DNA from 3 places in the Pseudomonas solani genome. Region 2 is predicted to be linked to each of the others. Evidence: predicted binding sites of a transcription regulator. Region 2 holds the regulator's gene; each other region holds the start of a gene.
The links. Region 2 encodes FliA, which starts transcription of late flagellar genes. Its sites were predicted from a motif close to CTAAAGTTTNNNNNNNNNNNGCCGNTAA; they were not measured.

Region 1 (10,282 bases), 3.1 Mb from region 2:
CCTTCGCGGGCCTGCTCCGGGGTGATGCCCGGTTGCAGCACGCTGAACACGTCGTCACCGAAGCGCGCCAGTTGCGCGTCGGCCGGGAAGTGGGCGCGCAGTAGGTTGGCCAGGTCGGTGAGCAGCAGATCGCTGCCGGCGATGCCGACGTCCGCCTGCAGGCCGGAGTAGCGGTCGACGCGGATGTAGGCGAGGGAGGCGGGCTGGCCGGCATTCACTGCGCGGTCGGCGGCGGCGTCCATCAGCTCGCTGAAGTGGTTGCGGTTGTACAGGCCGGTGACCAGGTCCTGGCTGCTGATCTCGCGCAGTTTCTCTTCCAGCTCGGCGCTGGCCGTTTCCGCGCGGATCACCACCTGGATGCACGGCTCGCCGTCATAGGTGGCGGGGGAGAAACTCATGCGCGCCTGGAAGCTCTGGCCGTCGACCTTGGCACCCGAGCAGGTCAACTCGGCGCTGCCGTCGCCACTGCGGTAGTTCTTGAGGAAGTCCTTGAACACCACCTGGTCGCAATTGGCGATCAGGTCGATCATCGGCATGCCTTCCAGCTCTTCCGCATCCTCGTAGCCGAACATCTCGACATAGGCGCGGTTGGCGTAGATGTGCATGCCGTCGTGGACGTAGGTGATGGCGTCGACCGAGCTGTCCAGCAGCAGCTGGCAGCGTTTCTCCGCTTCACGCAGGCTCACTTCGGCTGCGCGGCGGGAGCGGCGTTCTTCGAGGTTGGCCAGTTCGCGGTTGGCGACCAGCACCAGGCGCTCGTCCTCGCCCTGGGGCAGGGCATCCTGGGCGCCAAGGGCCAGGGCCTCGGTGATCAGGTCCGAGTCGTTCTCCGTCACCAACTGGATGAAGGGAATGTCCTTGGCCTGACGGCGGATGGCGTTGAGGGCTTCGCCAGGGGAGAGGTTGTCACTCTCGGGGGCGGCGATGAGCAGGTCCCAGCTCTGCTGGAGGACCTCGGCGAGGTCATCGCTGGAGACCAGGCGATGCACCCGGGTCGCGCGACCCGAGTTGCGAAACAGGCTGACCAGGCGCTCGGCTTCGTTCTGCGAGTCTTCCAGGATCAGCAGACGGATGGTTTTCTTTTCGATTGCCATGGCGTGTGCTTAGACCGCGCCGAACGGGCGCTAATAGGCGACAAATGGTGATGGCACGGGAATCTACAGCGACTTCCAGAGGGAGTCAAAATCTTCCTCCCCCGCAGCGCTTTGCTCGCTGGAAGCTGTGACGGGCTTCCCGGGATTCTCGCTTTCCTGCTCGAAGGCGCGGTATTCGAACTGGTTGAAACTGCCGGTGGTGGTCTGACGGCTGGTGAGTACCGCGCGACGCTCCTTGCCCTGAATGTTGATCTGTACCTTGTTGCCCTCCTGGAAGGGCAGGCGCGGGGTGATCAGGGTGGCCGGGCGCGAGATGGCGCTGATTTCCGGCAGCAGCAGGGCGCGCAGGTAATGGCTGTGCTGGTCGGCCTTGCGCAACAGCTGCAGGCCGCAGGCCTGGGCGTGGGGGGCGATCAGTTCGATACCCATCTGCGTGCCGCCACCGCGGACCTGGCGGATCCAGCGCACCACGGCAACGCTCCAGCCCTGGCCGGGGGCGTCCTGCACACCCAGGAGCTCGCCGGCCTGCAGCTGGCTGGGGACTTCCTTGGGCCAGCTCAGGCAGTAACCGCCCGGGCTGTGGTTGACGATGGTCAGGGCGAAGGTCGGGTAGCTCTCTGCGCTGGGGGCTGCGGCGGCGTGTTGCGGCGAGGTGTCGCCGCTGACCACGGGCTTGCTGTACTGGATCTCTTCGTAGGGCAGGCCGGCTTCCCAGTTCTGGTTGGGTTGGGCGTCGAAGGCGTTGCCCCAGATATCGCCCTCGTCCTTGTTGATCGGCTTGAACACGGCCTGGCCGACTTCGACCGGGAGCTTGAGGATTTCGCTGAACGGCTTGCTGCCGGAGATGAAGAAGTGCAGGGCGCTCATGCCGATGCACAGGGTCAGGGTGCCGCGGCCCGGGTTGCGCTGGAAGGTGCGCTCGGAAATGTCGCCCCAGGCGGAGCTGAGGTGCTGCAGCAGGTCCAGGGTGATGCCTTCGGGAACCTGCAGGCGGGCCTTGTCACGGCTTTCGTTGGGCAGCAGCAGGTATTCCTTGATCGCGTCCACCAGGGGCAGCGGATCGATGCCCAGCAGATTGGGCAGTTCGCTGTCCTGGAACAGCGACTTGTAGCGCGGCGGGCCGTCCACCTGGGTGGCGATGGCGAACAGCGTGGTCGGTTCGTTGCCGCGCTGAAGCCTTACCAGGCCACTCCAGGGCTCCAGTACTTCGGCAAGACGGGCGATGTTGTTCTGGCGCATCTGGTTGCAGCGCGAGCAGCCCAGCAGCAGGGCCACGAGGTAGGTCTGCTCGACGCTCAGGCCTTCGGTGTGACGGGCCAGGTTGTCGCGGATGATGGCGCGCTGGACTTGGCGGGAGACGGCAATCTGGTAGAGCTGATGCAGCTCCAGCCACAGGCCTTCGGGCACGGGGCAGTAGAGCTGGCTGGCGCGGATCAGTGCACCGTTGAGGCTGTGCATGGCCCGCTGCAGGGCGATGGTCAGCAGTTGCGCGCCTTCCTTGGACTGGCGCGACGATTCCTGGGCAACGATCTGCTTGTAGCCGATGGCCAGGTGGTTCTGCAGGGCCTGGCAGAGGTTGGCGACCTTGCGCGGGCGCTCGTCGAGGACTATGGCCTGGTTGAGGAAGTGACGCTCCAGGTGCTGGCAGACGTAGTAGACCTCGGGGCGCAGCAGTTCGAGCAACTGCAGGCGGTTTTCACTGGCGGTGACGAGCTGGTTGAGCTCCACGAGGGCCTGGTAGAGCTGGCGCGCGGTCTCGCCGAGGTTGGCCTTGGGCAGTCCGGAAATCCAGCGTTTCAGATCACGCGGGGAGGCATCGCAGAAGGACAGGCTCTGCTTGTTCGGAGTAGGAACACGCAATAACAGGTGGGGACTCTGTTTGTCCATGTAGCTCGAATACTCCAACTGCAGCGGGCAAGACGTGCGGAAATTTCACTCGCACTCTAGCAGCATCCCTTGCGGCCCGCAGCCCATCGCGGGGTTGGTATGGCAAAGTGCTGCTACGGAATGGACGGCGAGCCGGGCGGCTGCACTGCAAGGTTGGACATTCGGTCGCAGCCTTGCGTTCAACCCGGCCCGCCCGGTTTATCAGGCCTGCGCGGGCTGTGCCAGCAGTTCGCCCATGCTCACCGCGCTGCCGGCGGCGAGGCCTTCGGCCCAGCGGATCTGCTGCGGGCCGAAGAGCACGATGGCGGTGGAGCCCAGCTTGAAGCGGCCCAGCTCGGCGCCCTTCTCCAGGCTGATCGGCGCACGTGCGGCTTCGTCGTAGCGGAAGGTCTTCAGCTCGCGCTTGGGGGGCGTTACCAGGCCAGCCCAGACGGTCTCGATGGAGGCGACGATCATCGCACCCACCAGCACCACGGCCATTGGGCCACGCTCGGTGTCGAACAGGCAGACCACGCGTTCGTTGCGGGCGAAGAGTTCGGGCACGTTCTCGGCGGTGCTCTGGTTCACCGAGAACAGGCGGCCGGGCACGTAGACCATTTCACGCAGGGTGCCGCCCAGGGGGGCGTGCACACGGTGGTAGTCGCGAGGCGACAGGTAGATGGTGGCGAAGTCACCGCCCATGAAGGGCGCGGCGCGCTCGGCGTCACCGCCCAACAACTCCAGCACGCTGAAGCTGTGGCCCTTGGCCTGGAAGATACGGCCGTGCTCGATGGGGCCGAGCTGGCTGACCGCACCGTCGGCCGGGCAGAGGATGGCGCCGGGCGTCGGGTCGAGCGGGCGCGCGCCCTCTTTCAGGGCGCGGGTGAAGAAAGCGTTGAAGTGTTCGTAGGCGGTGAGGTCTTCGACCAGGGCTTCACTCATGTTCACCTGGTAGCGGCGGGCGAACCAGGCGGTGAAGGCGTTCTTGAACCAGCGCACGCGGCACTCTGCCACGCAGCCGGCCAGGCGCGAGAGCAGGTGATGGGGCAGCAGGTATTGGCTGATGATGAACAGGCGTTCTTTCATGGGTGTTCCTTGTTTACCGGAGGCTCAGGCCTCGACAGGGGTATCCGGGTGGTTGCCCCACTCCGACCAGGAGCCGGCGTAGCCCTTAACGCGGGGGTAGCCCAGCGCCTTGGCCACCAGGTAGGTGAAGCCGGAGCGGTGGTGGGTCTGGCAGTGGGTGACGATTTCCTTGTCCGGGGTGATACCGAGCGATTGCAGGATCTCGGCGATGTCTTCACGGATGCGCAATGCGCGCTGAGGGTCCATGCCGGCGGTCCATTCGAAGTTCACCGCGCCGGGGATGTGTCCACCCTTGGCCGCCAGCACCTTGGTGCCGGCGTATTCGCCGGGGCCGCGTGCGTCCCAGATGGCCAGGTCGGCGGCACCGAGGCGACTCTGCAGGTACTCGCGGGTGGCTGTGGGCTCGTCGTGGATCACCAGCGGCAGCGGGCCGCCGGCCGGGGCCGGAGTTTCGGTCGAGGTGGCGCGGCCATCGGCCAGCCAGGCGTGCAGGCCGCCGTTCAGGTAGTGGTAGCGGCCGTGGCCGATCACATCCAGCAGCCAGATGAAGCGCCCGGCCCAGCCACCGCCCTCGTCGTCATAGACCACATAGGTGGCGTCGCTGCGCTGGCCCAGTTCGCCGAACAGGGTTTCGAGGTCCGCCTTGGCGGGCAGCAGGCCGGGGGCCGGGGCCTGGCCGAGCTGGGTGCGCTTGGGGTCGACGAAGCGGGCGCCGGGAATGTGGCCTTCGGCGTAGCGCGCGGCGCTGGTCAGGTCCACCAGGATCAGGTCGGGCGCATCGAGTCGAGCTGCCAGGTCGGCCGGTTCGATCACCAGTGGCAGGCCGGAAAAGGCGGACATTGAACACTCCGGAAGAGAATGAAAGAGGCGGATTGTAGCGGAAAGGTCAGCGCCCGCGCGTAGCAAAGCTGGCCAGGGCGCGCTCGATGCATTGCACGGTCTTTCCGAAGGCCTGGAGGCTGACGTCGGCGAAGGGCTGGCCGCCCTGGTCGGCGATCAGCAGCAGGGCGACGCGACCGTTGGCAGGGATGGAGCGCAGCAGCACGTGGTCGGCCGGGAACAGTGCCTTGAGGTTGCCGGGGATCAGCGCGGAGTACTGTGCGGCGTTCTCCGGCGTTAGACGCAGCTGGCCGGGTTGCGCGAGCAGACGGCGCAGCACCTGGCTCTGGGTCGGGTCCAGTTGCAGGCCGGCGGCTTCCCTGGGCAGCCCGGCGCTTTGCTGCACCGCCAGCCGGCTCTGGGTGCGATCGGTGAGCAGGATCAGGCAGCGGCGCATGCCGCAGGCCGTGAGGGCGTCGCGGGCACAGCCGGTGAGCTGGACGATGTTGGCGAAGGGGCTAGGCTCCTTCAGCAACTGACCACAATGCTGGCGCCATTCGCTGAGTGCGGCGGCGGGGGCGGGGTCGGCTTCACTTCCTCGGTCGGCCAGCGGCTGCAATCCCAGGGCCAGATCAACGCCTGGGCCGGATGCCAGAGGTCACTGCGCGCGTGCTTGCGGGCGCTGTCGGCAGCGTGCTGGTGGATGAGTTGCTGCAGCTCGGTCAGCGGCAGTTGCATGTAGAGGCCGGTGAGGCGCTGCCAGCGCAGGCTGTGGTCGCAGGCCCAGGAGTCGTGGGCGGACACCGCCAATCCGTTGGCCAGCAATACCGTGTTGCCCGGCTGGGTGAGCCAGCGGCGCAGGGCCGGGTCGGCATCGAGCATCTGTTGCTGGTGCAGGGGGTGCTCGTTGTCACGGGCGATGTGCAGGGCCTTCACCAGCATGCGCCGGTCGGCGTTGAGCAGGCGGTAGCCGTAGGTGATCCAGTCCGGCAGCTTCCAGTGCTCGGCCAGGGCCTGGCACAGGCGCAGCAGTGGCACGCCGAGCAGTTCGAGTTCCACCTTGCGCGCCGGCTCGCCACGGACGATGACGCGGGTTTCCCAGGCGGCGAAGAGCTGCGGGTGCAGGGCCAGCAACGGCCAGAGCGGGGACAGGAACAGCAGGCTGTTCCAGTGGATTTCCTGCCACAGGCGCGCCAGGCGGGCGGCGAACAGGCCGCTGGCCTGTTGCGAGGCGTGCTGGCTGATCAGTTGCAGTTGGCGCAGTGCCAGGGGGATATCGGTTTCGTTGACGGCTGGCAGGCGGTTGAGCAGCTCTTCTGATCGCTTCAGACCGAGGCGCGTGAGGGCCACTTCCAGGCTTTCCGCCGGGCTGTCGAGGGAGGAACCGGCGCGGTTGGCCTCACGCATGATGCTCAGTGCCAGGCCGGGACTATCCTGAATCAGGTCAGCGATCTCGCGCATCGAACGGCGGCTGTCGCCCAGGGCGCGGCGCACCCGTTCATGGCTTTCCGCCGGAATCGGGAGGCGGACGCCGTCGAGTTGTTTGATCCAGGCGTCGAGGCTGCTGGGTGGGGGCATCTGCGTCTTCATGAGGTTTGAGCCAAACTGGCTTTTCGCCTTAACTGGCTATAGTCTGGCGCATAAGTTCCGATAATTAGAAGGGTTGTTTTCATAACCCTATTACTGACCCTTCAAGTCTCACTTTATGGCAAAAATAATCGGCATCATCGTCGTATTCGCCACCGTTCTCGGCGGATATGTCCTTTCCCACGGTAAGATCGGTGCCCTGATACAGCCTTTCGAGGTGTTGATCATCGGTGGCGCGGCGCTCGGGGCCTTCCTCCAGGCCAACCCGGGCAGCACCTTCATGCATGTGCTGAAAAAGTCGCTGAAGATGTTCGGCTCGCGCTTCACCCATGCCTTCTATCTGGAAGTGCTGCGCCTGCTCTACGAGATTCTCAACAAGAGCCGCCGCGAAGGGATGATGGCCATCGAGGCCGATATCGAAGACCCGGCCGCAAGCCCGATCTTCAGTAAGTACCCGGGCATCCTCAAGGATGCCGGGATGGTCGCGTACATCAGCGACTATTTGCGCATCATGTCTTCCGGCAACATGGCGCCCCACGAACTCGAAGGCTTGTTCGACATGGAACTGAACAGCCTGAAGGAAGACCTCGAACACCCCTCCCACGCCGTTACCCGCATCGCCGATGGCCTGCCGGGCTTCGGTATCGTTGCGGCGGTACTGGGTATCGTGGTGACCATGGCGCTGCTCGGCCAGGTCGAGCAGTCTGCGCTGGGCCAGCACGTGGGTGCTGCCCTGGTGGGTACCTTCCTCGGTATTCTCGCGGCCTACGGTTTCTTCGGCCCCTTGGCCGTCTGCCTGGAGCACGACGCGAAGGAAGAGCTCAACGTCTACGAGGCCATCAAGGCTTGCCTGGTTGCCTCGGCGTCCGGGATGCCTCCGTCGCTGGCGGTGGAGTTCGGGCGCAAGGTTCTATACCCCGCACATCGCCCGAGCTTCAGCGAGCTCGAGCAGGCCGTTCGCGGTAGCTGACCGGGGCTGAACCATGGATAACAACCAGCCGATCATCGTCAAGCGGGTCAAGAAGATCGCCGCTGGGCACCATGGCGGTGCCTGGAAGATCGCCTTCGCCGACTTCGCCACCGCGATGATGGCGTTCTTTTTGGTGCTCTGGCTGATGTCCTCGGCCACGCCCGAGCAGAAGAAGGCGATTTCTGGCTACTTCCAGGACCCCATCGGTTTCACCGAAAGCGCCAGCCCTTATGTGATCGACCTCGGCGGTACGCCGACGCCGGCGCCGGACCGTACGCTCAACCCCGAGCTGAAGGACGCCCCTGACGCCCAGGAGGCGGCGATCGACTCGACCAACAAGCAGGTGGACGCCAAGCAGGTGGAAACCCTGGCCGACCAGATCGAGAAGGAACGCCTCGAGATGCTGCTGCAGGAGCTGCAGAACAAGGTCGACGAGAACCCCGAGCTACGCAAATTCAAGGACCAGATCCTGTTCGAGATCACCCAGGATGGCTTGCGCATCCAAATCATGGACGCCGCCAACAGGCCCATGTTCGACCTCGGCAGCGCGCGCCTGCAGCCCTATTTCGAAGACATCCTGCTGATCATGGCCGAGACCATCAAGGCCGTGCCGAACAAGATCAGCATCAGCGGCCACACTGATGCCAAGCCCTTTGCCGGGGCTGGTGAGTTCGGCAACTGGGAGCTTTCCGCCGGCCGCGCCAACGCCGCGCGTCGGACCCTGGTGGCGGGCGGCTACCCCGATGATCAGGTCGCGCGGGTGGTGGGCTATGCCTCCTCGGCGTTGTTTGATCGCGAGGACCCCTTCAACCCGGTCAACCGGCGCATCGATATCATCGTGCTGACCAAGAAGGCCCAGCGCGACATCGAGGGTTCCCATGGCGACCAGAACGCCCCGGCCGAAGGCGGTACCCCGCCGTCGACGCCCGCCAGCGGCACGCCGCCTTCGGTCCCCGGCGCGGCTTCCGGCACCCAGGTCACACCACCCGGTGGCGCCGCGCCGCTGCAACCCCAGGAGTTGCAGCAGAAGCTGAACATCTTCGAGGATGGCGTGCTGAAGATGGACGAGAACAAACAGCCCTGACGGCAGCCCGACCCGAATGAAAAAGGCCACGCGATTGCGTGGCCTTTTCGTTTGCGGCGCCTGTCAGTATTCGGGTTCCGGCAGGCTTTCGAGGATGTGCCGGTAGCTCGACATGCGCTGGGGCTGCACGCGGCCGTCCTCCAGCGCCTTGAGCAGGGCGCAGCCGGGCTCGCGGTCGTGCTTGCAGTCGCGGAAGCGGCAGGTGCCGAGCAGGTCGCGGAACTCGATGAAGCCGGCTTCCACATCGTGGCGGCTGACGTGGCCTAGGCCGAATTCGCGGATGCCGGGGGAGTCGATCAGCTCGCCGCCACCGGGGAAATGGAACAGTCGCGCGGTGGTGGTGGTGTGGGTGCCCTTGCCGGTCAGCTCCGAGAGCGGACCGACGCGGGTGTCGACACCGGGCAACAGGCTGTTGACCAGCGAGGATTTACCGACGCCGGACTGGCCGACGAACACGCTGACGTGGCCGTCGAGGCGTATCTGTAGATCTTCCATGCCACCGCCGCCGTGTGCCGAGACTTCCAGCAGCGGATAGTCGAGCTGCCGATAGACGCCCAGCAGAGAGTCGAGCATCGCGCTGTTGTCATCGTCCACCAGGTCGGCCTTGTTCAGCAGCAGCAGCGGCTGGATGCCGGCATGCTCGGCGGCCACCAGGTAGCGGTCGATGAGGTTGGCGTGCGGGTGGGGCAGGGGAGCGAAGACGATGACGATCAGGTCGACGTTGGCCGCCACCGGCTTGAGCAGGCCGCGCATGTCCGGCCGGCACAGCTCGCTGGTGCGCGGCAGTTGCGCGACGATCACGCCGCTGCCCTGGTTGCCCGAGCGCCAGACCACACGATCGCCGGTGACCAGCGCCGGCAGGTTGGCGCGCAGGTGACAGCGGAATACCTGGCCGGCGATCTCGCCTTCCAGCGCCTCGACCTCGACCTGCACGCCGAAGTGGGCGATTACCAGGCCGGTCTGTTCGGGGCCGAGATCGCCGCCTTCCAGCTCGTCGAGCGCGCGTGATTCGCGCTTGGCCGCACGGGCGGCGCGCTCTTCCTGGATCTTCTCGATGCGCCAGCTTTGCCGGCGGCTGAGGTGGCGTTTGGCCATGGAACTTCCACTGATTGAAAACGGCGGCGAGTTTAGCACGGGCAGCCCGGCGCACCGGGCTCTAAGCTAGAATGCGCGCCTTGCCTTGGAGAGCGAACATGCAGAACGCACAGAACCTGATCTGGATCGACCTGGAAATGACCGGCCTCGATCCCGATAACGACGTCATCATCGAAATGGCCACCATCGTCACCGACAGTGATCTCAACGTGCTCGCCGAAGGCCCGACCATCGCCGTGCACCAGAGCGACGAGATTCTTGCCGGCATGGACGAGTGGAACACCCGCCAGCATGGCCAGAGCGGCCTGACCCAGCGCGTGCGCGAGAGCCGCATCAGCGCCGCCGAGGCCGAGGCGCAGACCCTGGCCTTTCTGGAGCAGTGGGTGCCCAAGGGCAAGTCGCCGATCTGCGGCAACAGCATCTGCCAGGACCGCCGCTTCCTCTATCGCCATATGCCCAAGCTGGAAGGCTACTTCCACTACCGCAACCTGGACGTCTCCACCCTCAAGGAGTTGGCCGCGCGCTGGGCGCCCCATGTGCGTGACGGCTTCAAGAAAAGCAGCACCCACCTGGCCCTGGACGACATCCGCGACTCCATCGCCGAGCTGCGCCACTACCGCGAGCACTTCATCAAGGTCTGAGCCGTTTCAGGCTGCCTGGTGTCGGGCGAGGGCCCACTCC
Region 2 (10,282 bases):
TCGGGGCAGGCGCCGGAGCCGGCAAAGCCGCGATCACCGGTTTGACGGTCAGCCGGGCATCACGAACCTGTTCCTCCAGCACGGCAGCCTCGAACTCGTCCAGGCTGATGCTGTCGGCGAATTCGACGGCCGCTTCCTGCAGCAGGGAATCGAGGTAGGACTGCAAGGCCAGCTGCGGCCTTGTGGCGGTGGCGACGGTACGGCTCATGGATGGGACCTGCAGGAGTGGACTCCAGAGTCTATCGGCAGCAAGGCCGCAGGACTTGAGGTATGCAGTTCAGCATAGTCGGTCATTTCAGGCTACCTGGGCGGCCAGTTGCTGACTGAGCAAATGCTTGAGCAGCGCGCGATAGGCGATCACCCCGCGGCTGTTGGAATCGTATTGCGAAGGCGTGACCCCGGCGCGGCTGGCATCACGCAGGCGGGTGTCCACCGGGATATAGGCCGGCCACAGGTGTTCGGGATAGGAATTGCGCAGCACCCGCAGGGTATTCAGGGAGGCCTGGGTACGGCGGTCGAACAGGGTCGGCACGATGGTGTAGGGCAACGCCTGCTTGCGCGAGCGGTTGATCATCGCCAGGGTGCTGACCATGCGCTCCAGGCCCTTGACGGCGAGGAACTCGGTCTGCACCGGGATCACCAACTGCTGGCTGGCGGCCAGGGCGTTGACCATCAGCACGCCCAGCAGCGGCGGGCTGTCGATGATGGCGTGGTCGAACTCCTGCCACAGCTGCGCCAGGCTCTTGGCGATCACCAGGCCCAGACCGTTCTGCCCGGGCGACTGGCGCTCCAGGGTGGCCAGCGCGGTGCTGGAGGGGAGCAGCGAGATGCGTTCGTGGCTGGTCTGCAGCAGCAGTTGGCGCGGCAGGCCATCGGGCACCGTGCCCTGGTGCAGGAACAGGTCGAAGCAGCTGTGTTCCAGGGTGTCCGGGTCATGCCCGAAGTAGCTGGTCATGGAACCGTGGGGGTCGAGGTCGACCACGACCACGCGCTTGCCGGCATCGGCCAGCAGGCCCGCCAGTGCGATCGACGAGGTGGTCTTGCCCACTCCACCCTTTTGATTGGCTACCGCCCAAACTCTCATGGTCTTCATCCTCCCGGCAGAAACGCCGCCTTGCCGAGAATCATTGTCCGCCCGCAGGGGCCGGCGACGGGGAATTGACGGCCCCCGCTGCTGGGGGCCTCGCTTCTGGCGCTGGTGCAGGTTGCGTGCCAGCACGCTGCAGGGCGCCATCCGGTTTTGCGTTGGCGCTGCCTACGCCACTGACCGCACGACGCACGTCCAGGTTGCGCGACACCACCAATACCACGCGCCGGTTGCGCCCGCGCCCTTCGGCCGTCGCATTGTCCGCCACCGGCTGGAACTCGCCATAGCCGACTGCGGCCAGGCGCGCCGGGTTCACGCCATCCATCGAGAGCATGCGCACGATGCTCGAGGCCCGTGCAGTAGACAGCTCCCAGTTGGAAGGATAGTTCGCCGTATTGATCGGCAGGTTATCGGTGAAACCTTCTACGTGCACCGGGTTTTCGTAGGGCGCCAGGATCTTGGCCACCTTCTCGATCAGGGTGAAGGCTTCGTTGGCCGGTATCGCGTCGCCGCTGGGGAACAGCAGGCTGGAGTTGAGCTCGATCTCCACCCACAGCTCATTGCCGCGAACCGTCATCTGCCCGTCCTTGATCAGCTCGCCAAAGGCCTCGCTGATGTCCTGGCTGATCTCCTGCAGCGGATCAGTGGCAGCGCTCGGCGTATCACTGGAGCCGCTGTCGGTCATGGACTTGTCCGCCTCGGTGGTACGCGGGCGCTCATCGCCAACGGGGATCGGCTTGATCGAACGATCCGGCTGGCTGAAGACGCCGGTGAGGGTCTCCGAAAGGATCTTGTACTTGCCTTCGTTGATCGAGGAGATGGAGTACATCACCACGAAAAAGGCGAACAGCAGGGTGATGAAGTCCGCGTAGGAGACCAGCCAACGCTCGTGATTCTCGTGTTCTTCCTGATGACGTCTGCGGGCCATGTCGCCTCCATCAATCCATGAAGCCTTGCAGCTTCAACTCGATGGAGCGGGGATTCTCGCCCTCGCCGATGGAGAGGATGCCTTCGAGCAGCATCTCCCGATAGCGCGACTGGCGCATGGCGATGGACTTGAGCTTGTTACCGATCGGCAGCAGCAGCAGGTTGGCGAAGCCGACGCCATAGATGGTGGCGACGAAGGCCACGGCGATGCCACCGCCCAGCTGGCTGGGGTCCGCCAGGTTGCCCATGACATGGATCAGGCCCATTACCGCACCGATGATGCCGATGGTCGGCGCGTAGCCGCCCATGCTTTCGAACACCTTGGCGGCCTGGATATCACGGGCTTCCTGGGTGTAGAGGTCCACCTCGAGGATGCTGCGGATAGCTTCCGGTTCGGCACCGTCCACCAACAGCTGCAGGCCCTTGCGGGCGTACGGGTCCGGCTCGGAATCGGCGATGGGCTCGAGGCCCAGCAGGCCTTCCTTGCGGGCAGCCATGCTCCAGCCGACCACGCGGTTGATGCCGCCGGCCAGGTCGATCTGCGGGGGAAGATGATCCAGCGAATGGTCACCAGGGACCGCTTGAACACACTCATCGGGGTCTGCAGGAACGCAGCCCGAGGGTACCGCCCACCACGATCAGCGCAGCGGGGCCGTTGAGCAACGCCCCCGCGTGGCCACCTTCGAGGTAGTTGCCGCCGATGATGGCGACGAGCGCAAGTATGACGCCGACAACGCTCAGTACATCCATTGACGCGCGTTCTCCATTACAGGCACGCCTCGGCTATGTGCCTGCCGATATCGTCGAGCCCGTAGACGGCGTCGGCCAGGTTGGCCTTCACGATGGCCATGGGCATGCCGTAGATCACGCAGCTGGCTTCATCCTGCGCCCAGACCTGGCTGCCGCCCTGCTTGAGCAGGCGAGCGCCTTCCCGGCCATCGGCGCCCATGCCGGTGAGCACCACCGCCAGGACCTTGTCGTTATAGGCCTTGGCCGCCGAGCCGAAGGTGATGTCGACGCAGGGCTTGTAGTTCAGCCGCTCGTCACCCGGGAGGATGCGCACGGTGCCACGGCCGTCGACCATCATCTGCTTGCCGCCCGGTGCCAGCAGGGCCAGGCCGGGGCGCAGCACATCGCCGTCCTCGGCTTCCTTGACGGAAATCCGGCAGAGCTTGTCGAGGCGCTCGGCGAAGGCCTTGGTGAAGGCTGCCGGCATGTGCTGGATCAGGACGATGGGCGCCGGAAAGTTGCCGGGCAGCTGGGTCAGCACCCGCTGCAGGGCCACCGGGCCGCCGGTCGAGGTGCCGATGGCCACCAGCTTGTAAGACTTGCGTTTGGGAGCCGGGCTGGACGAGCCCCCCGAGCTGGAAGCCGGCGCAGGTGCGGCACCGGCGCTGGGGCGCGACGGGGCCGGCGTGGGCGCAGCGGGGCTGGGCGCCGACGCCGGGGCTGCCGGCGCTGGGCTGTAGCTGCTGTAGCGACGGTTGCTGCGGGCGATGCTGTGCACCTTCTCGCAGAGCAGTTGCTTGACCTTGTCGGGGTTGCGCGAGATGTCCTCGAAGTTCTTCGGCAGGAAATCCACCGCACCCGCGTCGAGGGCGTCCAGGGTCACCCGGGCGCCTTCGTGGGTCAGGGAAGAAAACATCAGCACGGGGGTCGGGCAGCGCTGCATGATGTGCCGCACCGCGGTGATGCCGTCCATCATCGGCATCTCGTAGTCCATGGTGATCACGTCCGGCTTGAGCGCCAGCGCCTGATCGATGGCTTCGCGACCGTTGGTGGCGGTGCCGATCACCTGGATATTGGGGTCGGCGGACAGAATCTCCGAGACACGACGACGGAAGAAACCGGAGTCATCAACCACCAGAACCTTGACTGCCATAAACACTCCTAACAGGCGGCCCGCCAGGGCCGCCTAAACGATCAACCGCGGCGCGCGTAGCGCTTGAGCATGCTCGGCACGTCGAGAATCAGGGCGATGCGTCCATCGCCGGTGATGGTGGCGCCGGACATGCCGGGAGTGCCCTGGAGCATCTTGCCCAGGGGCTTGATCACCACCTCTTCCTGGCCGACCAGCTGGTCCACCACGAAGCCGATGCGCTGGGTGCCCACGGAGAGGATCACCACATGGCCTTCGCCCTGTTCCTCGTGGGCCGCGTTACGCACCAGCCAGCGCTTGAGGTAGAACAGCGGCAGCGCCTTGTCGCGCACGATCACCACTTCCTGGCCGTCCACCACGTTGGTGCGCGACAGGTCGAGGTGGAAGATCTCGTTGACGTTGACCAGCGGGAAGGCGAAGGCCTGGTTGCCCAGCATCACCATCAGGGTCGGCATGATCGCCAGGGTCAGCGGCACCTTGATGACGATCTTCGAGCCCTGCCCCTTCTGCGAGAACACGTTGACCGTGCCGTTGAGCTGGGAAATCTTGGTCTTCACCACGTCCATGCCGACACCGCGGCCGGAGACGTCGGAAATCTCGGTCTTGGTCGAGAAGCCCGGGGCGAAGATCAGGTTGTAGCACTCGAGATCGGTCAGGCGGTCGGCGGCGTCCTTGTCCAGCAGCCCCTTCTCCACCGCCTTGGCGCGGAGGATATTGGCGTCCATCCCCTTGCCGTCGTCGGTGATCATCAGAAGGATGTGGTCGCCTTCCTGTTCGGCGGAGAGCACCACGCGGCCGGTGCGCGGCTTGCCGGCGGCCTCGCGCTCCTCGGGCGTCTCGACGCCGTGGTCGACGGCGTTGCGCACAAGGTGGACCAGCGGGTCGGCCAGGGCCTCGACCAGGTTCTTGTCGAGGTCGGTCTCTTCACCCACCAGCTCGAGGTTGATCTCTTTCTTCAGGTTGCGCGCCAGGTCGCGGACCAGGCGCGGGAAGCGGCCGAAGACCTTCTTGATCGGCTGCATGCGGGTCTTCATGACCGCGGTCTGCAGGTCGGCGGTGACCACGTCGAGGTTGGACACGGCCTTGGCCATGGACTCGTCACCGCTGTTGAGGCCCAGGCGCACAAGGCGGTTACGCACCAATACCAGCTCGCCGACCATGTTCATGATCTCGTCCAGGCGCGCGGTGTCGACGCGTACCGTGGTCTCGGCCTCGCTGGCGGCGGACGCGGCCTTGTCGCCACCCGCGGCAGGCGCGGGAGCGGCCGCAGGCTTGGCAGCGGGCTTGGACGGCTCAGCCGCCTTGGGAGCAGCAGCCGGTTTCGCGGCGGCAGGCTTGGCGGCCGGAGCGGCAGCGGGCTTGGCCGGAGCAGCCGGTTTGGCAGGGGCTGCCTCCGCGGCGTCGGCAACGAACTTGCCCTTGCCGTGGAGCTGATCGAGCAGCGCTTCGAATTCGTCGTCAGTGATGTTTTCGCCGGCGCCGGCAGTAGGTGCCGCAGGAGCCTTGTCGGCCGGAGCGGCAACCGCAGGGGCCTCGACCTCAGCGGCGGCCACGAACTTGCCTTTGCCATGCAACTGGTCGAGCAGCGCTTCGAACTCGTCGTCGCTGATCTCGTCACCGCCACCGGCAGGTGCCGCAGGCGCGGGCGCCGGGGCGGCGGCCTTGGCAGGCGCAGCAGGGGCCTGCTCGGCCACGAACTTGCCCTTGCCGTGCAGTTGGTCGAGCAGCGCTTCGAACTCGTCGTCGCTGATTTCGTCAGCCCCGGCAGCGGCCGATGAGGCCGCGCTGACGCTCGACTCGGCGGCGGGCTCATCGAGCACGTTGAGCAGCTGTTCGAACTCGCTGTCGGTGATATCACCGGACGCGGCTTCGGCTTCAGCAACGGGCTCAGGCTCGGGCTCGTACTCCGGTTCGGCAGCCGCCTCGTCACCACCCGGCTCGGCCAGGCGTGCCAGGGCAGCCAGCAGCTCCGGCGTGGCCGGCGTCGGCTCGGCGCGCTCGCGTACCTGGCTGAACATCTCGTTGACCGTGTCCAGCGCTTGCAGGACCACGTCCATGAGCTCCGCCGTCACACGGCGTTCGCCCTTGCGCAAGATGTCGAAGACGTTCTCGGCGATGTGGCAGCACTCCACCAGCGCATTCAGCTGGAGGAAGCCGGCACCACCCTTGACCGTGTGGAAGCCGCGGAAAATGGCATTGAGCAGATCCATATCGTCCGGACGGCTCTCGAGCTCGACCAGCTGTTCGGACAATTGCTCCAATATTTCGCCGGCCTCAACCAGGAAGTCCTGGAGGATTTCTTCATCGGCGTCGAAGCTCATTCGGTTGCTCCCTAGAATCCAAGGCTGGATAACAGATCATCGACATCGACCTGACCGGACACGACATCATCACGCTTATCGGCATTGATCTGCGGACCTTCACCCCTGGAAGGCTCTTTTTGTTTTTCTTTTTCAGCCACGATCTCCGCACGGTCGTGGTGGATACCAGCGAAGCGATCGACATCGCTGGCCATCAGTACCAATTTCACCAGGTTGCTCTCGACCTCGGTGACCAGTTGGGTGACGCGCTTGATCACCTGGCCGGTGAGATCCTGATAGTCCTGGGCAAGGAGGATGTCGTTCATCCTCGACGAAAGCTGTTCGGTATCGCGTTGACTGCGAGCAAGGAAAGTCTCGATGCGCTTGGCCAGGTCGCGGAAGGCATCCGCGCCAATTTCCCGACGCATGAAGCGCCCCCACTCCTCTCCCAGGCTCTGGGCTTCATCGCCTAGGCCATTGAGCAGCGGTGCGCTCTCCTCCACCAGGTCCATGGTCCGGTTCGCGGCCTTCTCGGTCATCTTCACCACGTAGGAAAGACGATCAGTGGCGTCGGCGATCTGCGAAACCTCTGTGGCATGGGGCAGGTGCGGGTCGATCTGGAAGTTGACGATCGCGGTGTGCAGCTCGCGCGTCAGCTTGCCGACTTCCTGGTACAGCCCGCGATCACGGACTTTGTTGAGTTCATGGATGAGTTGCACGGCATCGCCGAAATTGCCTTTTTCAAGGGTATCGACCAGCTCGCGCGCATGGTTTTTCAGGGTCGACTCAAGGTCTCCCGGTTGGGAATCTTTTTGGTCCATGGCGTCCTCGCGACTGGCATCAGCCGTTGACCCGTTCGAAGATCTTCTCGATCTTCTCTTTGAGCACCTGGGCGGTGAAAGGCTTGACCACATAGCCGTTCACACCGGCCTGGGCCGCTTCGATGATCTGGTCACGCTTGGCCTCGGCCGTCACCATCAGCACCGGCAGGTGCTTGAGGCGCTCGTCGGCACGCACGGCGCGCAACAGATCGATCCCGGTCATGCCCGGCATGTTCCAGTCGGTGACCAGGAAATCGAAGTTGCCACTGTGCAGCATGGGTAGAGCGGTGGTGCCATCATCGGCCTCTGCGGTATTGGTGAAACCCAAGTCACGCAGGAGGTTCTTGATGATGCGTCTCATCGTCGAGAAATCGTCCACGATGAGGATTTTCATGTTCTTGTCCAAATCGACCTCCGTACAGTCCTAAACGCCCCCGTAGAACGGGGGCGTCGATCAATCGAAAAACCGGCGTGCCAATCAGTGCGCGCGCCATTCACCCAGCCGTGACCGCAAGCGTGCGGCACATTGGCTGTGCAACTGGCTGACCCGCGATTCACTGACCCCCAGCACTTCGCCGATTTCCTTCAAATTCAGCTCTTCGTCGTAATACAGCGCCAGTACCAAGCGCTCTCGTTCCGGCAGATTGGCGATGGCGTCAGCCAGCGCCGCCTGGAAGCGCTCGTCTTCCAGATCATTCGAAGGTTCGAGATGGGTGACTCCGGTGTCTTCGTGCGTCGCGCCATGTTCACCGTCCTGCAACAGGTCGTCGAAGCTGAACAGGCGGCTGCCCAAAGTGTCGCTCAGGATGCCGTAGTAATCTTCGAGACTCAATCCAAGTTCGGCCGCAACTTCCTGATCTTTAGCGTCTCGCCCGGTTCTTGCCTCAATTTTCCGGATGGCATCGCTCACCATCCGGGTGTTGCGATGGACCGAGCGTGGTGCCCAATCCCCTTTTCTCACTTCATCGAGCATGGCACCGCGGATGCGTATGCCTGCATAGGTCTCGAAACTTGCGCCCTTGCTGGAATCGTATTTCTTCGAGGCTTCGAGCAGGCCGATCATGCCGGCCTGCATCAGGTCCTCCACCTGCACGTTGGCCGGCAAGCGGCCCAGCAGGTGGTAGGCGATGCGTTTGACCAGCGGCGCGTAGCGCTCGATCAGCTGGTGCTGGGAATCCCTAGCCTGTGCCTTGTTGTACATACGAAGTCCACTAGCGGGTGTCATATGGCCGAATCCGCGATCGGTTGCTGCACCAGGCGCTCCACGAAGAACTCCAGATGACCGCGTGGGTTGGCCGGCAGGGGCCAGCTGTCCACTTTCTGGGCTATCGCCTTGAACGCCAGGGCGCACTTCGAGCGCGGGAAGGCTTCGTAAACCGCGCGCTGCTTCTGCACGGCCTTGCGTACGGATTCGTCATAGGGCACCGCGCCGACATATTGCAAGGCCACATCCAGGAAGCGATCAGTCACTTTGGTCAGCTTAGCAAAGAGGTTGCGACCCTCCTGTGGACTATGTGCCATGTTGGCCAATACGCGGAAACGGCTCATGCCGTAGTCGCGGTTGAGGAGCTTGATCAAAGCATAGGCGTCGGTGATGGAAGTGGGTTCGTCACAGACGACTACGATCACTTCCTGCGCCGCGCGCACGAAGCTGACCACCGCGTCGCCGATGCCGGCGGCGGTGTCGATCACCAGAACGTCGAGGTTGTCGCTGATCTCGCTGAAAGCCTGGATCAGGCCGGCGTGCTGCATGGGCGAGAGCTGCACCATGCTTTGGGTGCCCGAGGCGGCCGGCACGATACGAACGCCACCCGGGCCCTGCAGCAGCACGTCACGCAGGTCGCACTCGCCGGCGATCACGTCGGCCAGGGTGCGCTTGGCGGTGAGGCCGAGCAGTACGTCGACGTTGGCCAGGCCAAGGTCGGCGTCCAGCAGCATGACCCGGCGACCGAGATCGGCGAGGGCCAGCGAGAGGTTCACCGACACGTTGGTCTTGCCGACGCCACCTTTGCCGCCGGTTACGGCAATCACCTGTACGGGATGCAAACTACCCATTTATTACACCTTGTCTCACGTCGACTGGGCCACTTGGCGGGCTCGTGCCACTCATCCGGAGTGGCTGGGGTTCTATCCGACTCGGCGGGCCGGGTTCTGGTACAGCCCGGCGAACAGGTCGGCCATGGCTTCTTCGCTGGGGTCCTCCGGCGTCTGCAGGCTCACTGCACGGCTCACCAGCTGGTGGCTGCGGGGGATCTGCAGGTCATCCGGAATCCGAGGCCCGTCAGCAAGATAGGCTACCGGGAGATGCTGGCCGATAGCCAGTCCTAAAACCTCTCCCAGGCTCGCCGCTTCGTCGAGCTTGGTCAGGATGCAGCCAGAAAGACCGCAACGCTTATAACTATGGTAGGCCGCCTTTAGCACTTGGCTCTGACTCGTTGCAGCCAGCACCAGATAGTTCCTGGCTTTGACACCACGGCTGGCCAAGGTCTCCAACTGCATTTTAAGCGCAGGATCGGTCGCCGGCAGGCCTGCGGTGTCAATCAGCACCACACGTTTGCGCGCCAGCGGGGCCAACGCCTGGGTCAGGGATTGGCCGGGATCGACATGGGTCACCGACACGTTGAGGATGCGGCCGAGAGTCTTCAACTGCTCCTGGGCGCCGATCCGGTAGCTGTCCATGCTCACCAGGGCGATCTGCTGGGCGCCGTATTTCAGTACGTAGCGCGCAGCCAGCTTGGCCAGGGTGGTGGTCTTGCCCATGCCGGCCGGGCCGACCAGGGCGATCACACCGCCCTCTTCCAGCGGCTCCTGCTGCGGTGTGCGGATGGCGTGGGCCAGGTGGGCCAGGACCATGCGCCAGGCCTGGCGCGGGTCCTTGACGGAGGCGACACGCTCCATCAGGGCACGGGATAGTTCGGCGGACAGGCCCATGCGCTGCAGGCGACGCCAGAGGCCGGCCTGCTGCGGACGGCGGCTCTGCATCTGGCCCCAGGCGATGGAGCCCAGCTGGACTTCGATCAGTTCACGCAGGCCGTTGAGTTCGAAACGCATGGCATCCAGGCTGCGCTGGTCGGCGGCGGCCGGTGCTGCGGCCTTCGGCTGGGCAGCGGGTGCCGCCAGCGGCGAGGCACTTGCACGCTCGGTGCGTTGCGGACGCATGGCGGCGGCGAGGCTTTCCGCAGACACGTCCGAACGGTCGGCAACCAGCTGGCGGTTCTTGCCGGCGTCGGCCTGGCCACCGCGGTTGCTCAGCTCGGCATGGGCCTCG
Region 3 (10,282 bases), 2.3 Mb from region 2:
TAGTCGAACGACACCAGCTCGTTGACGCCGTCGTAGTCCCAGCCGTCGTGCGGGGTGGTCTGGAAGTGCCACTTGATCGAGCCGTCCTCCGGGTTCAGCGCCAGGCGCGAGGAGGAGAACAGGTTGTCGCCGGGGCGCAGGTGGGAGTTCCACGGCGAGGGGTTGCCGGTGCCGATGAACAGCGAGTCGGTGCTCGGGTCGTAGTAGCCGCCCAGCCAGGGCGCGGCGCCGCCGGTCTTCCACAGGTCGCCCGGCCAGGTCTTGCCCGCTTCGCCGCCGGAGATGCCGTTCTCCACAGCCTTGCCGTCCTTGTAGACGTAGCCCATGTGGCCTTCCACGGTGGGGCGGCTCCACAGCAGGTTGCCGGTGGCGGGGTCATAGGCCTCGATCTTGCCGACCACGCCGAACTCGCCGCCGGCGACGCCGGTGATCAGCTTGCCCTTGGCGATCAGCGGTGCGGCGGAGATGGAGTAGCCGGCCTTGTAGTCGGCCACGGTCTTCTTCCACACCACCTTGCCGGTGTCCTTGTTCAGCGCCACCAGCTTGGCGTCGAGGGTGCCGAAGATCACCAGGTCGCCGTACAGGGCCACGCCCCGGTTGATCACGTCGCAGCAGGGCATGATGCCGTCGGGCAGGCGCGCGTCGTACTGCCAGAGCTTCTTGCCGGTGCGCGCGTCAGCGGCGAACACCCGCGAGTAGGAGGCGGTGACGTACATCACGCCGTCCTTGATCAGCGGCTGCGCCTGCTGGCCGCGCTGCTTCTCGCCGCCGAAGGACAGCGCCCAGACCGGGCGCAGTTCCTTGACGTTGTCGGTGTTGAGCGTGTCCAGCGTGCTGTAGCGCTGGCCCTGCTGGTTGAGGCCGTTGACCACGATCTGGTCATTGCGCTTGCCGGCATCGCTGATGTCCTGGTCGGTGACGCCCGCCCAGGCCGACAGGCTGGCGAGGGTCATGGCGGCGAACAGCGCCGTGCGGACGAAAGGCTGGGTGAAACCGGTGGGGTTCATTGCGGCTACCTCTGCGGGCTTGTTGTTGTCATCCGGGAAAATTTCCCGGTCTGCCGCGAATTCTTGGTTCGCCCGCCCTCCCCGCCAATTCACCTCAGTGCGGAGATTCGTAGTTCCTTGGTAGCAATACCGGCCCACCCGGTTCCAGGGGCGCTGGGTGGGCACAGGATCGGCGTAGGTGGGCTTGGGCGTGGGTCGGCGGGTGGGCGGGTGGGCGTAGGGTGGGCTTCAGCCCACCGCTCCCGCTCCCAGCCCCAGGCAACGAACGATCGGGCACGACGGCGTGCCCCACCCGACTCCATCTGGTGGAGGTAAAGAGCGACCTCCACCCTACGCCCAGGGGGTACGCCTGCGCTGGGTGGGAACGCAGAACAGGTAGATACCGTCTTGATCCCTAGTGAGCAAGGGCCAGTTTTACGTCGTACGGCTGGCCCGATTTCAAGACGCCATAAGCGATGTTCAGCAGCTTACGCATCGCTGCGCAGATGATCTGCATGCCGGTCTTGCCCTTGGCTCTGAGGCGTTCTCTCATCGCTTTGATCGCCCCGTTGTGCTGCAGGGCGCAAACGGCAGGCATGTACAGCCCAGCACGCAGCCGCGATGAGCCCATCTTGGAAATGCGGGTCTGCCCCCGGTACTTACCAGACTCCTGCAAACGCGGATTGAGCCCGGCAAAGGCGGTAATCGCGCGGCTGCTGGTGAAGCGATGAGGGTCGCCCAGCTCCGCCAGGATCAGGGCGGCTGTCTTGTCCGCGATGCCATCGATGCTGGTCAACAGATCACGTTTGCCGCGCAGATCCGGGTCATTGTCGATGTGGTTGTTGATGGCCTTGAGGGTTTCCTCGATCTGTTGCTCGATGTGCCGCAACACTGAGCGGATCGACTCCTGCACGCTGGTATCGGCCACCTCCAGGCGATTGCTCTCCATCTGCTGGATTTCCTGCAGATCCGCCAGGCGCCGCATCAGTGCTTTCAGGCGCCGTATGGCGCGAGGTTCAGGCTGCCAGGGCCGTAGCTCATCTTGGTGGCGCTCGCCGTATTCGGCGATCAGCTTGGCGTCGACCTTGTCAGTTTTCACGCGCTGCAGCTGACTGCGGGCGTAGTGAGCGATTTGCGCTGGGTTGAGGACGCAGACCCGATAGTTCTGCTCCAGCAGCCATTCGGCCAGGGCTTCATGGTGGATGCCGGTGGCTTCCATCACGACCCAGGCACCCGCCTCGCTGTGCTTGTTCAGCCACTCCTGCAGCGTGCGAAAGCCCGCCTCGCTGTTGGCCAACTTGGCCTTGGTGCGGTACTTGCCGTTCGCCTGCAGGGTGGCGATATCAAACGTGTGCTTCGCAATGTCGACACCAATGACACTGGGCATGTGTGCTCCTCCTGATCGTTCCAAATGCGATCATCACTGCACCCGGCCCAACCTTGTGAATGCGAGCTCTGGGCTCAAGATACCGTTCGGGCTGTTCGAGTGAGTGTGGAGGGGCGGAGCACTATCTACGTCGCAGGCTCAGGGCCTAAGGGTGGACACGACTTCCAGCCCCTCCCCCGATGATCAGTCGGGAACTATTACCCCTGAAGGGGTAGTTAGTCGAGATACAAGGGTGGACGACGCTTCACCCGTCCACCATGCGGAGCGCGTCGTGGCACCGCTGCGCCTCACTCAGCCAATGGCAGGCGTTCGCGCTCGTAGCGCGGGTAAAGGTGGCTGACGCTGCGCACCAGCTCGTAGCGGGTCAGGCTGATGCCGGCGAAGCGTTCGGGGATGGGCGCGCGGATCAGCTCGTTCATCTCCGCGCCGCGTTTCGCGCCGTCGCGCAGCAGGCCGTCGAGCCAGCCGAGGTAGTCGCGCATCTGGGTGAAGATCGCGTCATCGCGGGCCACCGGGCCGTGGCCGGGCACCAGCAGTTTCCAGGGCAGCGCCTGGAGCTGGTCGAGGTCGGCGAGCCAAACGTCCAGCCCCGGGCTGTTGGGGGTGGTCAGGGCCCGCTGGTAGAACAGCAAATCACCGCCGAAGAGCACGCCGGTGCGCTCGTCGAGGATCGCCAGGTCCGCCCCGGTGTGGCCGCGCAGGGCCAGCAGGCGCAGCGGGTGGCCACCGATGCTGAAGGTGCCGGGGGTGACCGCCTCGGTGGGCAGCAGCACCTCGGTGCCGCGCATCCAGTCGCCCACCAGGCGGTACATGTTCTCGGCCATGGCGTCGCCCTGCTGGCGCAGCAGTTCGGTGGTGCCGGGCAAGGCGGCGATGGGCACGTCGGCGAAGGCCTGGTTGCCCAGCGCGTGGTCCGGGTGGTGGTGGGTGATCAGCACCCGGACCACCGGCTGCGGGGTGACCCGTGCGATGGCCTGGCGCATCGCCTCGCCGTAGCGCCTGGAGGGGCCGCTGTCGATCACCACCACGCCGTCGTCGGTGACGATGAAGGCGGTGTTGACCACGTTGCCGCCATTGCCCGCCGCGAAGTTGTCGGTGCTGCCTTCCAGCAGCCAGGTGCCTTCGGCGATCTGCCGGGGTTGCAGGGTGTAGTCCAGCTCGGCGCGGGACAGCAGCGGCAGCACGACGAGGAACACCAGCACGAGCAGGCGCATGCCTAGAGCCCCCCTTCGAATTCGTTGCCGTTGTTGTCGCGCAGCCACAGGCGCGCGCCTGCGTGGCCCTTCACGTCCAGGCTGAGGGTGGGGTTCTCGGCCACGGCCGGGAACAGCTCCAGGGTCGCCAGGGGCTTGCCGTCGGCGTCGCGCAGTTCGGCCTGGTTGAGGAAGAACTCGGGGATGCCGCCCACCAGGCCGTTGTCCATCGGGTGGTCGACGCGCAGGCGCAGGCGTTCGTCGTCCCCCAGGGGAAAGCGCGCGGCGTGGATCTGCCCCAGGCGGTCCTCCCAGCCCGGTTGCGCGCGCACCACGCTGGGCGCGGTGCAGCCGCCGCCGGCGGCGTCGATCCAGGCCGAGCCGATGTGCCAGACGCCATCCTCGGTCAGCGCCGCCGCGCGGATCGGCGTGGCCTGCTCGATGCGGATGCGGATCGCCACCACCGGCAATACGGCATCGCCGGGGCGGAAGTCGAACACCCGGGGAATGGGGTTGAGCTCGGCCCAGGCCATGACTCGCGTCACCTTGCCCGGCAGCGCCCGGGCGTCCACCTGGATCGGCACCTGGCGGGCGTCCTCGGCGAAGGGCGGCGCCAGCAGCTGCACGCGGTCGTCGAAGACGTAGGGCGCGCCGTCGAGGATGCGCTGGTGGTGGAAGTCCCACATCACCGAGGGCATCGGGTCCTTGCCCGGGTCGGGCGCAGCGAGGGCCTGGGCACCCAGGCACAAGCCCAGCAGCAGCGTGGTCAGGTGGCGCATGGCGGTTCTCCCTGGCAGGCCGGGGCCCACCTCATTGCACGTCCTGGTAGAGGCCGGGCAGCTCGTAGGTCAGCCCGTAGCGGGCGTATATAGCGGCCAGCCGGCCATCGCGGACCATCGCCTCCACCTCCATGTCCAGCGCGTTGGAAAGCTGGCGGTTGGACTCGTGCACCGCCATGCCGATGTCCCACAGGGGCTGGCCGAGGTTGGGGTAGGTGGTGTCGGAGGATTGCAGCGCCGGGTCGGCGGCCTGGTGCAGCAGCCACTGCAGCTCGCCGCGCAGGGCCATCACCGCGTCCACCTCGGCGCCCTGCAGGGCGGTGAAGGCGGCGGCCGGGCTCGGGTAGTGGCGGGTGTTGGCGCTGAGCTGGCCGTTGAACACCGAGGTCAGGTAGAAGGACGGCACGCTCTCCAGCTCGACGCCGATGGGGTGCAGGCGGAACACGCCGATGCTGTCCACCGCCGGCAGGCGCCGGGTGTCGTGCACCAGGTGCCAGCGCTCGCGCTGGTAGGGGGCGAAGATCACCACCTGTTCGTTGACCAACTCGCCCACGTCGTTGCGCCGCGCGGTGTAGTCACGGTCGTAGGGCACGCGCAGCATCAGGTCCGCGAGCAATTTGGGGCGCAGGTAGTGGCCCTTCCAGATGTAGTTGCGCAGGTCGTCGTCGAGCTTCTCGCCGGGGGTCACCCAGATCAGCTCGGCCTTCAGCCCCAGCGCTGCGGCCAGGGCATTGGCCAGGTCGACGTCGACGCCGCGGGCCTGGCCGTCCTGCTGGAAGCTGTAGGGCGGGAAGTTCTCGTAGACCGCGACCTTGAGCACCCCCGAGGCGAGGATGTCGTCATAGGGGCGGACCTGCGCCTGCGCCAGCGGCAGGCACAGCAACCAGCACAGCAGGGCGAGCAGGCGCATGGCGATCACTCTTCGACGTGGACGCTTTCCAGGTAGGAGCGGATGGCCCAGAGCGCTTCCTGGCTGAGGAAGTCGGCCATCTTCGGCATGTACACCGCGCCGTCGCGCACCGCGCCGTTGATCACCCGTTCCTTGAACCACTCGTCGCCATCGGCGCTGATTTCCAGCAGGCGCAGGTCAGGGGCGATGCCACCGGACTTGGCTTCCAGGCCGTGGCAACGGGCGCAGTTCTGGTTGTAGGCCGAGGAACCGATCTCCACCGCCAGGGCGTTCTTCTCATAGGGCGCGCGGTAGGGGTTGGTGTCGCGCCATTCCTTGCCCAGGGGCTCCAGGCCATCGGTGTTGACGGCCTGCGGCACGACATCGCCATGGGCCAGGGCAAGACCGGTGAGGCTCAGACCGGCAAGGAACATCAGGCCACGCAGGGCGTTCTTGTTATTCATGACTTCCATCCTCTTCGAGATGCTGGGCAAGGCGAACGCTCGGCAGGAGCGTGGTGACGAGGATGGTAAGGAGCCGTCGATAACGGCCGAATGCTGCTTTGGTGGCCGCGCCCTACTCCCTTGGTAGCAGGCCGGGCGGAGGTGTATCGAGGCGCTTTGGCAGCGGTTCCAAGTCATGCCCGCACTGGGAAGTTTTCCCGGCAAGCGCGGGAGTTTTTCCGTATCCCGCAGGCGGTGGCGCTTCCAGTATTCGAAGCGCCAGGACGCCAGGTGGCGCACTGGTCCACAACGACCACGGGAACCGCACACATGACAACAAGATCGCACCCCCAACCTGCCAGCCCGCTCAGCCTCGCCATCAAGGGCCTCCTGCTCGCCGGTGGCCTCGCCGCCAGCGCCGGGGCCTTCGCCGCCAACGTGACCTGGGAAGACATCGCCAACGACCATGTCTCGGTCAAGGACGTGCTGCAGTACGGCATGGGCACCAACGCCCAGCGCTGGAGCCCCCTGGCCCAGGTCAACGACCAGAACGTGTTCAAGCTGGTGCCGGCCTGGTCCTACTCCTTCGGCGACGAGAAGCAGCGCGGCCAGGAATCCCAGGCGATCGTGCGCGACGGTGTGGTCTACGTCACCGGCTCCTACTCCCGCGTGTTCGCCCTCGACGCCAAGACCGGCAAGCGCCTGTGGGTCTACAACCACCGCCTGCCCGACGACATCCGCCCCTGCTGCGACGTGGTCAACCGCGGCGCCGCCATCTACGGCGACAAGATCTTCTTCGGCACCCTGGACGGCCGCCTGGTGGCGCTGAACAAGGACACCGGCAAGGTGGTGTGGAACAAGAAGTTCGGCGATCACACCGCCGGCTACACCATGACCGGGGCCCCGACCCTGATCAAGGACCAGAAGACCGGCAAGACCCTGCTGATCCACGGCAGCTCCGGTGACGAATTCGGCGTGGTCGGCCAGCTCTACGCCCGCGACCCGGACACCGGCGAGGAAGTCTGGATGCGCCCCTTCGTCGAGGGCCACATGGGCCGCCTCAATGGCAAGGACAGCACCCCGACGGGCGATGTGAAGGCGCCCTCCTGGCCGGACGACAAGAACTCCCCGACCGGCAAGGTCGAGGCCTGGAGCCACGGTGGCGGCGCCCCCTGGCAGAGCGCCAGCTTCGACGCCGAGACCAACACCATCATCGTTGGCGCGGGCAACCCCGGCCCCTGGAACACCTGGGCGCGCACCGCCAAGGGCGGCAACCCCCACGACTACGACAGCCTCTACACCTCCGGCCAGGTGGGCGTGGACCCGAGCACCGGCGAGGTGAAGTGGTTCTACCAGCACACCCCGAACGACGCCTGGGACTTCTCCGGCAACAACGAGCTGGTGCTGTTCGACTACAAGGGCAAGGACGGCAAGGTGGTGAAAGCCACCGCCCACGCCGACCGCAACGGCTTCTTCTATGTGGTGGACCGCACCAACGGCAAGCTGCAGAACGCCTTCCCCTTCGTCGACAACATCACCTGGGCCAGCCACATCGACCTGAAGACCGGCCGCCCGGTGGAGAACGAAGGCCAGCGCCCGCCGCTGCCCGAGCCGGGCCAGAAGCACGGCAAGGCGGTGGAGGTCTCCCCGCCCTTCCTCGGCGGCAAGAACTGGAACCCCATGGCCTACAGCCAGGACACCGGCCTGTTCTACGTGCCGGCCAACAACTGGAAGGAGGACTACTGGACCGAGGAGGTGAACTACAAGAAAGGCTCCGCCTACCTGGGCATGGGCTTCCGCATCAAGCGCATGTACGACGACCACGTCGGCAGCCTGCGCGCCATGGACCCGACCACCGGCAAGGTGGTGTGGGAACACAACGAGCACCTGCCGCTCTGGGCCGGCGTACTCGCCACCAAGGGCAACCTGGTGTTCACCGGCACCGGCGACGGCTTCTTCAAGGCCTTCGACGCGAAAACCGGCAAGGAGCTGTGGAAGTTCCAGACCGGCAGCGGCATCGTCTCCCCGCCCATCACCTGGGAACAGGACGGCGAGCAGTACATCGGCGTGACCGTCGGCTACGGCGGCGCCGTGCCGCTGTGGGGCGGCGACATGGCCGAGCTGACCAAGCCGGTGGCCCAGGGCGGCTCGTTCTGGGTGTTCAAGCTGCCGAGCTGGGACAACAAGACCGCCAGCCGCTGACCCTCCCCGGCGCGCCTGCGGGCGCGCCGACTCCCCTGCCACGCACCAGGAGCCGTCATGAACTACCTGCCCATGTTCCTTCCCCTGCTGATGCTGGTCGTCGGGCTCGCCTGGGCCCAGGCCCCCGCCCCGCAAGCCGAAACCGCCACCGAGGACGCCGTCCGGGTGATCGGCGGCTGCCGCCTGGAGCCGGAAAGCCAATGCCCCGGCGCCGACCTGCGCAATGCCGACCTGCGCAACCTCGACCTGCACAAGATCAACCTGGCCGGGGCCGACCTCTCCGGCGCCGACCTGCGCCACGCCAACCTCGACCTGGCCAACCTGGAGAAAGCCCAGCTGGTGGGCAGCAACCTGACCCGCGCCAGCCTGCAGCAGAGCAACCTGCGCGTGGCCAACCTCAGTGGCGCCCGCCTGGTGGCGGTGCAGGGCTGGGGCCTGTTCGGCCAGGGCGCGCAGTTCAAGGGCGCCGACCTGACCGCCGCCTACCTGGAGTTCGCCCGCCTCTCCGGCGCCAAGCTGCACGACGCCAACCTCAGCGCCGCCGACCTGGAAATGACCTGGCTCAGCCGCGCCGACCTCAAGGGCGCCCGCCTCAACGACGCCAACCTGCAGGAAGCCAAGCTGGGCGACGCCAACCTGGAGAACGCCGACCTCAGCGGCGCCCGCCGCCACTACGCGTCGTTCCAGGGGGTGAACATGGAAGGCTGCCGGGAATGCCCGGTGGATTGGGAAAAATAATGCTCGGGCGGCGCGCGTCTACACTTCAGGCGTCGCGCCCCAACGATTTTTCTGTCATCTGATTTAAGAAAGTTCTGTCAGGGCCGATGAGCTGACCAAGCGCCTCCACACTCTCAGCCAACGGGTTCCGACCATGTTCAACACAAGCTTGAAAAAGGAACTGGAGCACCTTCGGGAGGAAAATGCCCGAGCCCAGCAGATCAAGGAATCCATCTTCCAGGAAATGCTGGTGATGGAGATCGACCTCCAGGGTCGCATCCTGTCCGTCAACGAAAACTTCCTCAACGAGTTGCAGTATCGCCGTGACACCATCATCGGCCGCACGCTCGAAGAGCTCATTCCACAGGCCTTCCACCGCGACCCCAACTACCTGAAGATGCGCCAGGGCCTGGCCAACGGCGAGCACTTCAACGGCGCGTACCGGCTGCTCCGCGGCGATGGCCGCGAGGCCTGGCTGCGCTGCATCTGGCAACCGATCCGCGACGGGCGCGGACAGATCCAGAGCGTGGTGGTGTGCGCCAACGACCTGACCCGCACTATCGAGACCGCCAAGGAGCACGAGGGCCTGATCAATGCCCTGCTGCGCTCCACCGCGGTGATCGAGTTCAACCTCAAGGGTGAGGTGCTCAACGCCAACCAGCGCTTCCTCGATGCCATGGGCTACCGCCTGGAGCAGATCAAGGGCAAGCACCACAGCGTCTTCTGCGATCCGGAGGAATCCAGCTCACCTGCGTACCGGGAGTTCTGGGCCAAGCTGCTGCGCGGCGAGTTCGTGGTTGGGCGCTTCAAGCGCGTCGACGCCCACGGCCGCGACGTCTGGCTGGAGGCCTCCTACAACCCGGTGCACGACACCAACGACCAGCTCTACAAGGTGGTGAAGTTCGCCACCGTGATCACCGACCAGGTGAACCAGGAGCAGGCCGTGGCCGAGGCGGCGAACATCGCCTACAGCACCTCCCAGCAGACCGACGCCACGGCGCAGAAAGGCGCCTCGGTGGTCAGCCAGACGGTCAACGTCATGCGCCTGATCACCAACCAGGTGCAGGAAGCGGCCGAAGGCATCGAGGCGCTGGACAAGCAGTCGCAACTGATCAGTTCGATCATCAAGACCATCAGCGGCATCGCCTCGCAGACCAACCTGCTGGCCCTCAACGCCGCCATCGAGGCGGCCCGCGCGGGCGAGCAGGGCCGCGGCTTCGCGGTGGTCGCCGACGAAGTGCGCCAGCTGGCCGGGCGCACCAGCCAGGCGGCCGAGGAAATCGTCGAGGTCGTGCAGCAGAACCAGAGCCTGGCCCAGGCGGCGGTGGACAGCATGTCCAGCAGCCGCCACCACGCCGAGCAGGGGCTGAACCTGGCCAACGAGGCCGGCTCGGTAATCGTCGAAATCCAGGACGGCGCCCAGCGCGTGGTCAGCGCCGTGGGGCAGTTCGCCAGCCAGCTGAAGACCTGAGGTGGAATAGCCTGGCGGGGGCTGTGGGAGCGGTTGCAGCCGCGATGTCCGCGCGAGTAAACATCCACGCTCCTAGATCATGTTTTGGCCCCCATCTGGCCTCGGAACATGCAACCGTCGCTCACTTCGGACGTAGGGTGTGGCGCACCCTACGGCACGCACTCATCCTGTCGAGTCCTCAGCTCAAGTCGTCACAGCAGAGCCGATGCCCTGCC

Region 1: a site for FliA is predicted at 6,492-6,519, ahead of motA (flagellar motor stator protein MotA). Genes of this name have one in related genera too.
Region 3: a site for FliA is predicted at 8,680-8,707, ahead of PSm6_RS01505 (methyl-accepting chemotaxis protein). Genes of this name have one in related genera too.

What each region holds. Positions count from the first base shown of each region.
Region 1 covers NZ_AP023081.1:1,569,177-1,579,458, reverse strand. Annotated here, with positions in the region: gene PSm6_RS07345 (EAL domain-containing response regulator) at 1-1,094, opposite strand, end outside; gene PSm6_RS07340 (cyclic-di-GMP receptor FimW-related protein) at 1,158-2,981, opposite strand; gene asd (archaetidylserine decarboxylase) at 3,183-4,046, opposite strand; gene rhdA (thiosulfate sulfurtransferase) at 4,071-4,886, opposite strand; partial or broken gene PSm6_RS07325 (HDOD domain-containing protein) at 4,933-6,455, opposite strand; gene motA (flagellar motor stator protein MotA) at 6,571-7,422, shown strand; gene motB (flagellar motor protein MotB) at 7,436-8,506, shown strand; gene rsgA (small ribosomal subunit biogenesis GTPase RsgA) at 8,570-9,601, opposite strand; gene orn (oligoribonuclease) at 9,700-10,242, shown strand; gene queG (tRNA epoxyqueuosine(34) reductase QueG) at 10,249-10,282, opposite strand, start outside.
Region 2 covers NZ_AP023081.1:4,641,290-4,651,571, reverse strand. Annotated here, with positions in the region: partial or broken gene PSm6_RS30560 (CheW domain-containing protein) at 1-208, opposite strand, end outside; gene PSm6_RS21165 (ParA family protein) at 296-1,084, opposite strand; gene motD (flagellar motor protein MotD) at 1,125-2,015, opposite strand; partial or broken gene PSm6_RS21155 (flagellar motor protein) at 2,026-2,764, opposite strand; gene PSm6_RS21150 (protein-glutamate methylesterase/protein-glutamine glutaminase) at 2,781-3,896, opposite strand; gene PSm6_RS21145 (chemotaxis protein CheA) at 3,938-6,214, opposite strand; gene PSm6_RS21140 (protein phosphatase CheZ) at 6,226-7,014, opposite strand; gene PSm6_RS21135 (chemotaxis response regulator CheY) at 7,034-7,408, opposite strand; gene fliA (RNA polymerase sigma factor FliA) at 7,493-8,239, opposite strand; gene fleN (flagellar synthesis regulator FleN) at 8,236-9,069, opposite strand; gene flhF (flagellar biosynthesis GTPase FlhF) at 9,142-10,282, opposite strand, start outside.
Region 3 covers NZ_AP023081.1:324,478-334,759, forward strand. Annotated here, with positions in the region: gene PSm6_RS01465 (methanol/ethanol family PQQ-dependent dehydrogenase) at 1-1,007, opposite strand, end outside; gene PSm6_RS01470 (IS110 family RNA-guided transposase) at 1,402-2,373, opposite strand; gene PSm6_RS01475 (quinoprotein relay system zinc metallohydrolase 1) at 2,661-3,587, opposite strand; gene PSm6_RS01480 (quinoprotein dehydrogenase-associated SoxYZ-like carrier) at 3,590-4,345, opposite strand; gene PSm6_RS01485 (substrate-binding periplasmic protein) at 4,377-5,255, opposite strand; gene pedF (cytochrome c-550 PedF) at 5,261-5,698, opposite strand; gene exaA (quinoprotein ethanol dehydrogenase) at 6,008-7,879, shown strand; gene PSm6_RS01500 (pentapeptide repeat-containing protein) at 7,937-8,617, shown strand; gene PSm6_RS01505 (methyl-accepting chemotaxis protein) at 8,751-10,067, shown strand.